Regions from separate parts of the Mesorhizobium sp. B2-3-6 genome, predicted to be linked through region 2. Evidence: predicted binding sites of a transcription regulator. Region 2 holds the regulator's gene; each other region holds the start of a gene.
The links. The regulator HrcA, encoded in region 2, represses chaperone genes, less so after heat shock. The targets are predictions, from matches to a motif close to GTTAGCACTCNCNNNNNGNGAGTGCTAAC.
Positions count from the first base shown of each region.

Region 1 (4,583 bases), on a different contig from region 2:
TAGTAGCCGCCCATGCCGCCACCGCCGCCCGCAGGCGCGGCATCCTTGGCCGGAATGTCCGAGATCATCGCTTCGGCGGTGATCAAAAGCGCGGCGATCGAGCCGGCATCCTGCAACGCGGTGCGCACCACTTTCGCCGGATCGACGATGCCCGCCTTGATCATGTCGACATACGCCTCGTTCTGGGCATCGAAACCCTGGTTGTGATCCTTGCTGTCGGAGAGCTTGCCGACGACAACGGAGCCTTCAACGCCCGAATTCTCGGCGATCTGGCGGAGCGGCGCTTCGAGTGCCCTGAGCACGATCGAGATGCCAGCGGTGACATCGGCGTTGGCGCCGCCCAGGCCGGCAAGCGCCGTCCTGGCACGCAGCAGGGCCACGCCGCCGCCCGGCACGATGCCTTCCTCGACCGCCGCGCGCGTGGCGTTCAGCGCGTCGTCGATGCGATCCTTCTTTTCCTTGACTTCCGACTCTGTGGCGCCGCCGACGCGGATGACGGCCACCCCGCCGGAGAGCTTGGCCAGCCGCTCCTGCAGCTTCTCCTTGTCATAGTCGGAGGTGGTTTCCTCGATCTGGCCCTTGATCTGGGCGACACGCGCCTGAATGGTCGCCTTGGTGCCGGCGCCGTCGATGATCGTAGTGGTGTCCTTTTCGATCAGCACGCGCTTGGCGCGGCCGAGCATCTCGATGGTGACGTTCTCCAGCTTGATGCCGAGATCCTCGGAGATCATCTGGCCGGATGTGAGCACCGCGATGTCTTCCAGCATCGCCTTGCGGCGGTCGCCGAAGCCCGGCGCCTTGACGGCCGCGACCTTGAGGCCGCCGCGCAGCTTGTTGACGACCAGCGTCGCCAGAGCCTCGCCTTCGACGTCCTCGGAGATGATCAGCAGCGGCCTGCCGCTCTGCACCACCGTTTCGAGGATCGGCAGCATTGCCTGCAGATTGCCGAGCTTCTTCTCGTGGATGAGAATATAGGGCTCTTCCAGCTCCGCGCGCATCTTGTCGGCATTGGTGACGAAATAGGGCGAGAGATAGCCGCGGTCGAACTGCATGCCTTCGACGACGTCGAGTTCGGTGTTCGCGGTCTTGGCTTCCTCGACGGTGATGACGCCGTCATTTCCGACCTTGTCCATCGCCTTGGCGATCATCTCGCCGACGCTGGCATCGCCATTGGCGGCGATTGTGCCGACCTGCGCGATCTCGGCCGACGATTTGACCTTCTTGGCCTTCGCCTTGATTTCCACGACGACGGCCGCGACGGCCTGGTCGATGCCGCGCTTGAGGTCCATCGGGTTCATGCCGGCGGCAACCAGCTTGGCGCCTTCGCGCAGGATCGAGGCGGCCAGCACCGTGGCAGTGGTGGTGCCGTCGCCGGCGAGGTCGTTGGTCTTCGAGGCCACTTCGCGCACCATCTGCGCGCCCATGTTCTCGAACTTGTCGGCAAGCTCGATTTCCTTGGCGACGGTGACGCCGTCCTTGGTGATGCGCGGCGCCCCATAGGCCTTGTCGATGATGACGTTGCGGCCCTTGGGGCCGAGCGTGACCTTGACCGCATTGGTGAGGATCTCGACGCCGCGCAGCATACGGTCGCGCGCATCGGTGGAGAATTTGATTTCCTTGGCAGACATGATTTTATCCAGTTCGCATTTGGAGTGGAGCCGTCACCGCGCAGAGGCGCGGCGCTTCAGTCAGGCGGCCTTCTTGGCTTCGACGCTCTTTTCGATAACGCCCATGATGTCGGCTTCCTTCATGATCAGAAGATCCTCGCCGTCGATCTTGACCTCCGTGCCCGACCATTTGCCGAACAGGATCAAGTCGCCGGCCTTGACGTCGAGCGGAACAAGTGCGCCGTTTTCGTCGCGGGCGCCGGGACCAACCGCGATCACTTCGCCTTCCTGCGGCTTTTCCTTGGCATTGTCGGGAATGATGATGCCGCCCTTGGATTTGATATCGCCTTCGGCGCGCCGGATGACGACGCGGTCGTGGAGTGGCCGAAATTTCATGAGAACTTCTTTCTGGGGCCGGCATAGGCGGCCGCCCCCTTCTATAGGCTCTTTGGCACTCGATAGATAGGAGTGCCAAAATTTATTCCGAGCGGATATTGAATAATCATAGTATTATTTCGGCGCCCGGTTTCATCGGGTCGGAAAACGACCAAATATTTCAAAAATTTGAATTTTCCCGGCAGAGTGCCTATTTATCGGACAAGTTCATTTTCACGATTTCAGACGCAAGGGAGATTTCCTCGATGGCCGACGGCAACCAGACGATCATGGAAAAAGCTGAAGCGCGCTTTGTCGACAAGCAGAAGAAGACGGCGGAGCGCAACAAGGCAACCGCCGAATATATGTCCGAAGCGAGGGCCAGGGAGATCAAGACGGCAAGGCTGAGGCAATTGCGGCTGGCCAAGGAAGAAGCCGACCGCGTGGCCGAGGCCCTGAACCCGACGCCGAAGAAGAAACGCGCGGTGAAGAAAACGACGGAGGCAAAATCATGAGCCTGACCTTCCCCAACCGCAGCCGCAGCTACGACGAGGCCGGCAAGCGCATCCGGTTCGTCGGCTATGACGGCATGTTCCAGATTTCCTTCTCGGTCGCCGCCGATGCCATGACGAGGATGCAGCCGGCGACGGCAGCCAATGAAGCCGGCTATCTCGCCACCTTCGACACCGAGAGCAGTGTCATCCGCGACGTAGCGTCAAAGGCCTATGACCGCACGCGCAAGAGCATGTATGTGCTGACGGCCGACGACTTCCGCTGAGACGACAGGCGGACGGCGCTGGATCAGGATTTACGCTCCGCCTTCTCCCGGCGCTTGACGTCCCGGACATTCATCTGATCGACCATGGCGTTGGCGTCGCGCGGGCTCATGCCGACCATCGCCCTTTGCCTGACGACGACGGGCTGGCCGGTGAAGACGTCGATGATGGCCCAGCTTTGGGGCAAGTCCATGCGCAGTGCGTAGCGGTTGGCCATTTGCCTCAGCCCTGCAACATGAAGAAGACCATGCCCAGGACCGATATCGTCCAGGCGACGACCGACAGCTTCAACACCATGCCGCCATGGGCGGCCAGCGCCTCCCGCAGCCGCGGGGCGATACCTGCCGACGGGACCGGTTCCACCGTAACGGCACGGGGTCCCTTGGCGCCAAGTTTTCCAAAGACGGGCAACAGCGACGGTTCACGCACGAAAATGGCCTCGAATGTCGGGGAAAGTCGGAGCGGGCAAGCTCTTGCCCTTCCATAGCACTCTTTTGGCGAGTGCCCTGCATGCCAAATGCAAATAGGCTGCTTTAACGCCGGCCGCATGCCACGTGACCCCGATCGTCAGATGCTGAAAGCGCGCAAGTCGGCTGGGTAGCAGTCTTCTTGCCGGCACATCAGCGTCACAACGAAGACGAGGACCTGTCCGGCCCAGGTCGCAAATGCAAGCTGGCAAGACCCATCGCCCTTGATGATCCGACGCAGGCTCTACGTCATATGATTTTTTGGAGGCCTCGCCTCGGGATCGAACCGAGGCTTCAGAGATTTGCCGTCTCCAGCGTAGCCGCTCCGCCACGAGGCCATGACTAGCGAACTAACCGATAATATTTGCGCAAGCGTTAAGACCGAAGAGTCGTTTGTAGACATGTCGCCGATTGCTGCTTTGGCCGGCTCGCGCCGTGGGCAGCACTGACGGCTCCCGATCAGGAATTCGCCTGATGAACTCGCCGGGCGCCGAGCCCGTGAGCCCGCCCTCCGGCGGCCACTTCGCACCACCGGAGGACCAGCCACTTTTCCTCTTGAACAGCCTCTGGATCTGGCCTAGTTTGGGTTGAGAAAAGGTTTTTCCAAACATTTCCGAGCGGGCTCGGCCATTGGCCGGGTCATTCCGGCCTGTAAGAGAAAACCTTTTCCCAATCGGGATTTTCGCCGCAATGGCATTGGACGATCAGCCAGCCTTTCCCAAGCCCGTCACCTTGCGTGACGTGGCAGCCGAGGCTGGCGTCAGCGTCGCCACCGCCTCGAAGGCGCTCAACGACCAGGGCCGCATGACCGCCGAGACCCGCGAGCGCATCCGCGAGACCGCGCAGCGCCTCGGCTTCCGGCCCAACAGCCTGGCACAGAGCCTGCTGCGGCGACGCTCCTTCACCGTTGGCCTGCTCACCAACGATACCTATGGCCGCTTCTCGCTGCCGCTGATGTCGGGCATTTCCGACGCGCTGGTCGACGCCGGCGTTTCGGTGTTCCTGTGCAATGTCGAGGAGGATCCGCGTCTCGGCCAGCTCCATGTCGAGGCCATGCTCGACAAGCGCGTCGACGGCATCATCGCCACCGGCAAGCGCATCGACCGTCTTCTGCCGGTCGATCTGTCCAATCTGCGCATTCCGGTGATCTATGCCTTCACCCAGCCCGATCCCGACGCCGTCGCCTTCGTCTCCGACGACGCTGGCGGCGCGCGGCTGGCAGTGGAGCATTTCTGTCGGCTCGGCCGCAGGCGCATCGCCCATGTCTCGGGACCGGCGAGCTTTGCCGTGGTGCACGCCAGGGCGCAGGCCTATCGCGATGTTCTGACCGAGAACGGCCTGTCGGTCACCGAGCCGCT
Region 1 covers NZ_VFVW01000001.1:270,127-274,709, reverse strand. Annotated here, with positions in the region: gene groL (chaperonin GroEL) at 1-1,628, opposite strand, end outside; gene FJ953_RS01265 (co-chaperone GroES) at 1,689-2,003, opposite strand; gene FJ953_RS01260 (hypothetical protein) at 2,249-2,497, shown strand; gene FJ953_RS01255 (DUF1488 domain-containing protein) at 2,494-2,760, shown strand; gene FJ953_RS01250 (hypothetical protein) at 2,784-2,975, opposite strand; gene FJ953_RS01245 (hypothetical protein) at 2,981-3,187, opposite strand; gene FJ953_RS01240 (LacI family DNA-binding transcriptional regulator) at 3,916-4,583, shown strand, end outside.
Region 1: a site for HrcA is predicted at 2,055-2,083, ahead of FJ953_RS01265 (co-chaperone GroES). Genes of this name have one in related genera too.

Region 2 (4,583 bases):
TGAACTTGAGCCGCACCACCTTGTGGCCAGTCCTGTTGCCGCGATTCCACGAACCGTGCAGGGCGACGAAGGCGTCGCCCCTGTATTCGGCCGGAAAACCGGATCCTGCGCGGACATTCCTGCCGTCGTAGAAGGCGATGTTGAGCGGCGCCGAATGCGCCTGCATCAGAATGTCGGGGACGGTGACCTTGCCGGCAAGGTCGGGACGCGCGCCCTTGTGGCGCGGATCCTCATTGTCGCCGATATAGTACCAGGGCCAGCCGTAGAAGGCGCCTTCCTTCACTTCGGTCGCATATTCGAACGGCACGTTGTCGCCGAGCGCGTCGCGCTCGTTGACCACGCACCACAGCGCGCCCGCCGCCGGCTGGATGGCCATGCCCGAACAGTTGCGCAGGCCGGTGGCGACGATGCGCCCATTCCTACCGTCCGGGTCGAAAGCCCTGACGTCGGCGCGGCCTTCCTCCGCGCCCCAGGTGGCGCCGAGCGGCTTCGACCTGGCCCAGGCGTCGAGCCCGCCCCGCGGTTTCCTTGCCATGTCCTGGGCGGCGTTCGAGCCGGAGCCGACCGAGAGATACAGCGTCTTGCCGTCCGGCGAGAAGGCGATGTCGCGGGTCCAGTGATGAGTGGCCGGAATATCGCGGACGATGGTTTCCGGCTCGCCGGAGGCCTCCAGGTCGCCATCGCGGTAGGGAAAGCGCACGATGCTGTCGCTGTTGGCGACATAGACCCATTGCGGGTTGTCCCCAGGCGGGTAGAAGGCGATGCCGTAGGGCTGGTTGAAATTGCGGGCGAAGATGCCGTCCCTGACAGGTTTCGCGCTGCCCTCGCCGAGACGGTAGACGCGGATCTGGTTGGCCTCGCTGTCGGCGACGAACAGGTCGCCATTGGGCGCGACGCGCACGACGCGCGGATTGTCGATGCCCGAAGCGATCAGTTCCGCCGAAAAGCCCGCCGGCAGCCGCGGCTCGGCGCCTTGCGGCCTTTGCACCGGACCGGCGCCGTTCGAGGCGGATCTGGTGACATAGGGCCTGGGCTGGTCTTGCGGGCTGATCAACCGGCGCACGCCCGGCGCATCGGCCCGCCAGTCACCGAATGCGGCCGCGCCCTTCAGCACCGGCTCTTCCTGCTGGGCCAATGCCGTCGCGGCGAAGAGCAAGGCAGCAGCGATTACCACGGCGCCGGCAAGTCGGATCATCCCAGTCTCCAGCTTCTCGCTTCTTCATGCATGTCGTTGTCCCAAGACCGAAGTCACATGCATCAAGGGAACGGGCGGGCTCGGCAGTCGTTCCGGACGACACGGGGAGTTGAAGGAATTCGGGTCAGCTATCCGCGTCGAGATCGAGATCGGCGTCGAGGTTCTTTTCCAGTTCGACGAGATCGGCCGGCAGCGGCATGCCCATGGCGCGGATTTCGCGCAGCTTCTCGCGCAATTGCTCCTGCACTTCGCGCACATCCTCAGGCTGGTTGACCATCTCCTCCAGCAGCAGGCTGATCTGGGCCTTGAACGATTCCAGCGCCATCTTTTCTCTCCTCGGCCGTCTGGATCGATCCCAGCTCTCAGCGCAGCATGCGCGATATCAGCTGCGCCGTATAGTCGACCATCGGGACAATGCGGGCATAGTTGAGCCGGGTCGGGCCGATGACGCCGAGCGCGCCGACGACGCGGGCGTCCTTGTCGCGGTAGGGTGCCACGACCAGCGACGAGCCGGAGAGCGAGAAAAGCTTATTTTCCGAGCCGATGAAGATGCGCACGCCCGGTCCCGCCTCGGCGAGGTCGAGCAGCTGGATCAGCCCGTCCTGCGTCTCCATGTCCTCGAACAGGTGGCGCAGGAGTTCGATGTCGGCCTGGGCGGTGACGTTTTCGAGCAGATTGGCGCGGCCGCGCACGATCAGGCGCGCCGGCAGGCCGCTTTCCGCGCCGGCCCACACCGCCAGCCCTTTCTCCACCAGGTCCTGCGACAGCGTGTCGAGCGCTGCCCTTGTCTCTTCCTTGATACGCTCGACCTCCGCCCGCGCCTCGGCCAGCGTACGGCCGCGAATATGGGCGTTGAGAAAATTCGAGGCCTCGTGCAATTGCGAGACGGTGATGCCGGCCGGCAGATCGATGACCCGGTTCTCGACGTCGCCGTTCTGCGACACCATCACGGTCAGCGCCTTGGTGGGCTCGAGCTGGATGAACTCGATGTGCTTGAGCGCCACCTCGTTCTTGGCGGCCAGCACCAGGCCGGCGCCGCGCGACATGCCCGACAGCATCTGGCTGGCCTCGGTCAGCATGTGTTCCAGCGTGGCGCCCGAGCCGGAGGCGCGCACCTGCGCCTCGATGCTGCGCCGCTCCTCGTCGGAGAGGTCGCCCAATTCCATGAAGGCGTCGACGAAGAAGCGCAGGCCGGCCTGCGTCGGCAGGCGACCGGCCGAGATGTGCGGCGCGTAGATCAGGCCGAGATGTTCGAGATCGCTCATCACGTTGCGGATGGTGGCGGGCGACAGCGAGGACGGCAGGATGCGCGACAGGCTGCGCGATCCCACGGGCTCGCCGTCCCTCAGATAGGAATCGACGATACGCCGGAAGATGTCGCGCGAACGCATGTCGAGCGCCTGAAGTGCGGGCGCCTGAAGTGCCGGCGCGTGAAGAGCGAGCGACTGCGAAGCGGGATCGACTGCCTTGGTCATTGCGGCCATAACCTCCGGTTCAAGGATATAGACTTCGCGGCGCTGCGCGCAACCCGGTGTCGCGTTGCGCGATCAGCCGGTGTCGCACTTGCGATCACCCGGTGTCGCCGTTTGCGATCACCCGGTGTCGTGTTGCGCGATCGCCCCGGTGTCGCCGCGTTTGCGGCCGCCGGTCCATTTTCCTTTACGCCGTGCCCCGCATGCGTCTAAAAGCCGGCCAAGATTCAAAAAAGCTGACAAGAAAGCAGGCCGAATGCGCCCCTCCAAACGCCAGTTCGACGAAATGCGCGCCATCTCCTTCGAGCGCGGCGTCTCCAAACATGCCGAAGGCTCGTGCCTGGTGAAGTTCGGCGACACGCATGTCTTGTGCACGGCAAGCCTGGAGGAAAAGGTGCCGGGCTGGATGCGCAATTCCGGGAAAGGCTGGGTGACGGCCGAATACGGCATGCTGCCGCGCTCGACAGGCGAGCGCATGCGCCGCGAGGCCTCCGCCGGCAAGCAGGGCGGGCGCACGCTGGAGATCCAGCGGCTGATCGGCCGCTCGCTGCGCGCCGTGGTCGACCTGCAGGCGCTGGGCGAGCAGCAGATCACCGTCGACTGCGACGTCATCCAGGCCGATGGCGGCACCCGCACCGCCTCCATCACCGGCGGCTGGGTGGCGCTCTACGATTGCCTGCGCTGGATGGAAGCGCGGCAGATGGTGAGCGTCGCCAAGGTGCTGAAGGACCATGTCGCGGCGATTTCCTGCGGCATCCATGACGGCCAGCCGGTCATCGACCTCGACTATCTCGAGGATTCCTCCGCCGGCACCGACGCCAATTTCGTCATGACCGGCAAGGGCGGCATCGTCGAGATCCAGGGCACGGCCGAGGGCGAGCCCTTTTCGGAAGGGCAGTTCGCCGAGCTGATGGGCTTGGCCAAGAAAGGCATCCAGAGGCTGGTGAGTTTGCAGCAGATGGCGGTGGCGTAGTTTATTCATGCGGAGCCTGGGCCCCCCCCTCTGCCCTGCCGGGCATCTCCCCCCCAAGGGGGGAGATCGGCTGTTGTCTCGAGCTTCGCCAGTAATCAGCATAGAATACCATGAGCGGGCGCTCACGCCGCCAATCTCCCCCCTTGCGGGGGAGATGGCCGGCAGGCCAGAGGGGGGCGCCTCGTGACCCCCTCTGCCATTCTTGAATCCGCTCTTTACGTCACCGACCTCGCCGCTGCCGAAGCCTTCTACACCGATGTCCTCGGCCTCACCCTCCTCGGCAAGGTCGAGGGCCGCCATCTCTTCTTCCGTTGCGGAGCCGGCGTGCTGCTGATCTTCAACGCCGAGGCGACCAAGGTCCCGCCCGCGCCCGACGCGAGGCTGAAAGTGCCGCCGCACGGCACATCAGGCGAAGGCCATCTCTGCTTTGCGGCGACCGCCGATGAAATCAGCCGCTGGAAATCCCATCTGAAGGCGAAGAACATCGCCATCGAAAGCGAATTCGAATGGCCGCAAGGCGGCCGCTCGCTTTATATCCGCGATCCTTCCGGCAATTCGATCGAATTCGCCGAGCCGAGAATCTGGGGACTTTGATGCATTCTCTCGATGGAAAAAAGATCGTCGTCGCCAGCCACAATGAAGGCAAGCTGCGCGAATTCGCCGATCTGATGGCGCCATTCGGATTCGAGGCGAAATCGGCGAAGGACTATGGCTTGCCCGAACCCGAAGAGACCGGCACCACCTTCCAGGAGAATGCCTATATCAAGGCCTTCGCCGCGGCCAAGGCGACGGGCCTGCCGGCGCTGTCGGACGATTCGGGCCTGTGCGTTGACGCGCTCGACGGCGCGCCCGGCGTCTACACCGCCAACTGGGCCGAAACGCCTGATGGCAGCAGGGATTTCGGCATCGCCATGCAGCGCACCGAAGTGGCGCTGCAGGAAGT
Region 2 covers NZ_VFVW01000009.1:276,610-281,192, forward strand. Annotated here, with positions in the region: gene FJ953_RS25330 (sorbosone dehydrogenase family protein) at 1-1,195, opposite strand, end outside; gene FJ953_RS25335 (hypothetical protein) at 1,320-1,520, opposite strand; gene hrcA (heat-inducible transcriptional repressor HrcA) at 1,558-2,670, opposite strand; gene rph (ribonuclease PH) at 2,924-3,640, shown strand; gene FJ953_RS25355 (VOC family protein) at 3,824-4,234, shown strand; gene rdgB (RdgB/HAM1 family non-canonical purine NTP pyrophosphatase) at 4,234-4,583, shown strand, end outside.

Region 3 (4,583 bases), on a different contig from region 2:
GTCCAGCTATCAATCCCATATTGCGCACCGAGCGGTTCCAGGAAGGCCCAGATCGCGCCGAAGAACATGAAGTAGCAGAAGACCGACAATAGCGCGGTGATCGACGGAACCGTCAGCACATTGGCCAGGTTCTCCCCTTTCGGCAGGTCGGCGTAGTCACCGGGTACGGTGAAAGCGGCCGCCAGCGAGACGACGCAGACGACGGCAAGCACGATGAAGCCGCCGGACGACCCCGCCTCGGGAATGACATAGAGTGCCAAAAGCAGAGCGAGCGCACATTGCGCCAGGGTCTGCAGCGTCACGAAATAGCCGCCGATGCGCTCCGCCCGGCGCGAACGGGCGATCAGTTCAGTGGCGATCGCGACCAGGCCGCCCTCAGCCAGCCCGGCGATGGCGCGGGCGGCGATCAGCGCATTGGCGCTTGCGGCATGGGCGGTCCATACATTCGCCAGGGCCAGCAGGATCAAAAGGACGGCGCTTTTCCAGCGCATGTTGCGCGCGGAAAGCAGCATCGCCACCACGGCTGAACCGATGGCGATTGCGATCATCTCCGCCGTGGCGACCAGCGCCAGTTCATCGCCGCTGACATGGCCCTCGGTGTAGAGCGCGCCAAGCAGCACGGGCTGAAGCCCGAGGATCAGCAGCCCGACCGAGCCGATCCATAATGCGGAGCCGAGCTCGACGCCGGTCGGGTTGCCGACCAGCCAATCGCCATTTTCCGCTTGTACGGCTTGCGTCGCAGTCACGAGGCGCCTCCCAACGTCCTTGCAGTGCGATAAAAAAGCTGACAACTTGTCAGCATTACGAAACTGATACTTGATCATGTTTCTTGTCAACCGGGAATTTTGAAGCTCTCGCGAGAGATTGGGCGCATGGCGGAAGCAAGCCGGATGGCGACGGCGCCGAGGCGCAGGCCCAAGCAGGAGCGGAGCCGCGAACGCATCGACGCGATCCTTTCGACGACCATGCGGCTGATCGGCGAAAAAGGCATCGACGCGGTGACGATGAAGGAAGTGGGCGCACTGGCGGGCGGACCGATCGCCACCGTCTACCATTATTTCCCCAACAAATCGGCGATCCTGGCGATGCTCTATGAGCGCTTCTCGGAGGAAAGCCGCGCACGCTTCGGCGAGATCATCGCCGAAATAAGTGGGCTTGAGGACGTGACGGCTGCCGCGGACCGCATGATCGAGGACTATTACCGGCGCGTGGCCGACGACCCGGCCATCCAGGATCTGCAGAACGCGATACAGGCTGACAAGGCGCTGCAGAACCTCGACATTGCTGAGACAAGGCACCAGGCCAAGATGTTCTGCGACCACGTCGCTCCGATGCTGCGGCCCGACCGGCGCGAAGACTTCGCGCGCGTGGTGTTCCTGATCTTCCAGCTTGCCGGCGGCGTCGTGCGGCTAGCGCTGACGCAGGACGAGAAGGAAGGCCGCCGCACGATCGACGACTACAGGTCCATCATCCATACGCAGCTGAGACTGTTTCTGTAGTTTTCGGCGGCGGCTTTCGCGCCCCTCTCCCGTGACATCGACACGTCTTGCGTATCGAAGTATCGGGCGGCAGGATCTCTGACCGGTAGCGGCGGAGCACCCCTCCGCGCCTTGTTTCGCCGTCGATTGCGGGAGGAACCGGCGCATTTCGCATGAAAGGCCAGCGGCAACTGGCACGTTCTGCGAGCGGGCTTTCGCGGAAAACAAAATTTCGCGCCGCTGCCCGCTCGCGCGCGCCTTGACTCTCGCCAGCCAGCAGCCTATTTCACCGCCACGTTAGCACTCGCCCTGGGTGAGTGCTAACCACAGGTCCGGTACCGCCGGGCTTTGTAGATTGTCCGGCTTCGCCGGACGGAGGAACTGTTTCTCACCGTTCTCATCGAGGAAGAAAACATGGCAAAGTCGAAGTTCCGCCCGCTTCATGACCGCGTGGTCGTACGCCGGGTCGAATCCGAATCCAAGACCGCCGGCGGGATCATCATCCCCGACACGGCGAAGGAAAAGCCGCAGGAAGGCGAGATCATCGCCGTCGGCTCCGGCGCCCGCGACGAAGCTGGCAAGCTCGTGCCCCTGGACGTCAAGGCTGGCGACCGCATCCTGTTCGGCAAGTGGTCGGGCACCGAAGTCAAGCTCAATGGCGAAGACCTTCTGATCATGAAGGAATCCGACATTATGGGCATCATCGGCTGAATATCGGCCTTCCCATCAACTGAATCTTGAATCTTCGGGCTCGATCCGAGCCCCTGCCAGGAGTTGAACATGGCTGCCAAAGACGTAAAATTCTCCCGCGACGCCCGTGAGCGCATGCTGCGCGGCGTCAACATCCTCGCCGACGCGGTGAAGGTCACGCTCGGCCCCAAGGGCCGCAACGTCGTCATCGACAAGTCGTTCGGCGCACCGCGCATCACCAAGGACGGCGTCACCGTCGCCAAGGAAATCGAACTTGAGGACAAGTTCGAGAACATGGGCGCGCAAATGGTCCGCGAAGTCGCTTCGAAGACCAACGACATCGCCGGCGACGGCACCACGACCGCGACCGTTCTGGCGCAATCGATCGTCCAGGAAGGCCACAAGGCGGTTGCCGCCGGCATGAACCCGATGGACCTGAAGCGCGGCATCGACCTGGCCGTGACCGAAGTGGTCGCAGCTCTCGGCAAGGCCGCCAAGAAGATCAAGACCTCCGAGGAAGTCGCCCAGGTCGGCACCATCTCGGCCAATGGCGACGAGTCGGTCGGCAAGATGATCGCGGAAGCGATGCAGAAGGTCGGCAACGAAGGCGTCATCACCGTCGAGGAAGCCAAGACCGCCGAGACCGAGCTGGAAGTCGTCGAAGGCATGCAGTTCGACCGCGGCTATCTCTCGCCCTACTTCGTCACCAACCCCGATAAGATGGTTGCCGATCTCGAGGACGCCTACATCCTGCTCCACGAGAAGAAGCTCTCCAACCTGCAGGCCATGCTGCCGGTCCTGGAAGCGGTCGTGCAGACCTCCAAGCCGCTGCTCATCATCTCGGAAGACGTCGAAGGCGAGGCCCTGGCCACGCTGGTCGTCAACAAGCTGCGCGGTGGCCTGAAGATCGCCGCCGTCAAGGCTCCGGGCTTCGGTGACCGCCGCAAGGCCATGCTGGAAGACATCGCCATCCTCACCGGTGGCCAGGTCATCTCCGAAGACCTCGGCATCAAGCTCGAGAATGTCGGCCTCAACATGCTCGGCCGCGCCAAGAAGGTGTCGATCTCGAAGGAGAACACCACCATCGTCGACGGCGCCGGCAAGAAGGCCGAGATCCAGGGCCGCGTTGCCCAGATCAAGCAGCAGATCGAGGAGACCACCTCGGACTACGACAAGGAGAAGCTGCAGGAACGCCTGGCCAAGCTCGCCGGCGGTGTTGCCGTGATCCGCGTCGGCGGTGCGACCGAAGTGGAAGTGAAGGAAAAGAAGGACCGCGTCGATGACGCCCTCAACGCGACCCGCGCGGCCGTGGAAGAAGGCATCGTTGCCGGCGGTGGCGTGGCCCTGCTGCGCGCTTCGGGCAACCTCAAGGCCACCGGCGTCAACTCCGACCAGGCCGCCGGCATCAACATCGTGCGCCGCGCGCTGCAGGCTCCGGCCCGTCAGATCGCTGCCAACGCCGGTGCGGAAGCATCGATCGTTGCTGGCAAGATCCTCGAGAACAAGGGCGCGACCTTCGGCTACAACGCCCAGACCGGCGAATATGGCGACATGATCGCCATGGGTATCGTCGATCCGGTCAAGGTCGTGCGTACGGCTCTCCAGGACGCGGCCTCGGTCGCCGGCCTGCTGGTCACCACCGAAGCCATGATCGCGGAGGCTCCGAAGAAGGAGTCGGCTGGCGGCGGCATGCCTGGCGGCATGGGCGGCGGCGGCATGGGCGGTATGGGCGGCATGGACTTCTAATCCAGCCATCTGCTTTATGCATGTGGAAAGGGCGGCAGCGATGCCGCCCTTTTCTTTGCACATTCAGGCCTTGCTTCAGCGTAGTCGGTTGGAACCAGCGTCAGACAGCAGTGCTCTCCGCTTGCCGCGTCGCCTTGCCGGCGAGGACTGCCTGCTCGATCAGGGTAGCCACCTCATCGGCCACGACGTTGATCGATGAGCGATCGCGGGTGGCGCGGGCAATCACCATCAGGCCTTCCAGCGAGGACTCGACCAACAGCGCCAGCGCCCGTGCGCGGCGCTCGACCACCCCTGCCCTGACAAACGCCTGGCGCAGCAGGCCGATCCACTGCTCGAAAGCGGAGCGGCAGATTTCCTCCAAGTCCGGCACGTCGTTCGGCGCATCGAGCACGACCGGCGCGATCGGGCAGCCGAGCGAGAATTCGTTGTCCTCCAGCATGCGAGCGACCGACTGGTAAATGTGGTGAACGGCAACCGCCGGATCGCTTTCCGCCGCCAGCTCGGCGCCAAGCCTCTCAGTCACCTCGGCCACGCTGGCGCGCGTCACTTCGACGACCAGCTGATCCTTGCCACCGGGAAAGTGGAAATAGAGCGAGCCGCGCGGGGCGCCGCTGGCGCTCAGTATGTCATTGAGCGAAGTGCCGTGATAGCCGCGCCGCCTGAGCAGCA
Region 3 covers NZ_VFVW01000004.1:365,925-370,507, reverse strand. Annotated here, with positions in the region: gene FJ953_RS14370 (MFS transporter) at 1-746, opposite strand, end outside; gene FJ953_RS14365 (TetR/AcrR family transcriptional regulator) at 873-1,499, shown strand; gene groES (co-chaperone GroES) at 1,893-2,189, shown strand; gene groL (chaperonin GroEL) at 2,259-3,914, shown strand; gene FJ953_RS14350 (TetR/AcrR family transcriptional regulator) at 4,015-4,583, opposite strand, start outside.
Region 3: a site for HrcA is predicted at 1,775-1,803, ahead of groES (co-chaperone GroES). Genes of this name have one in related genera too.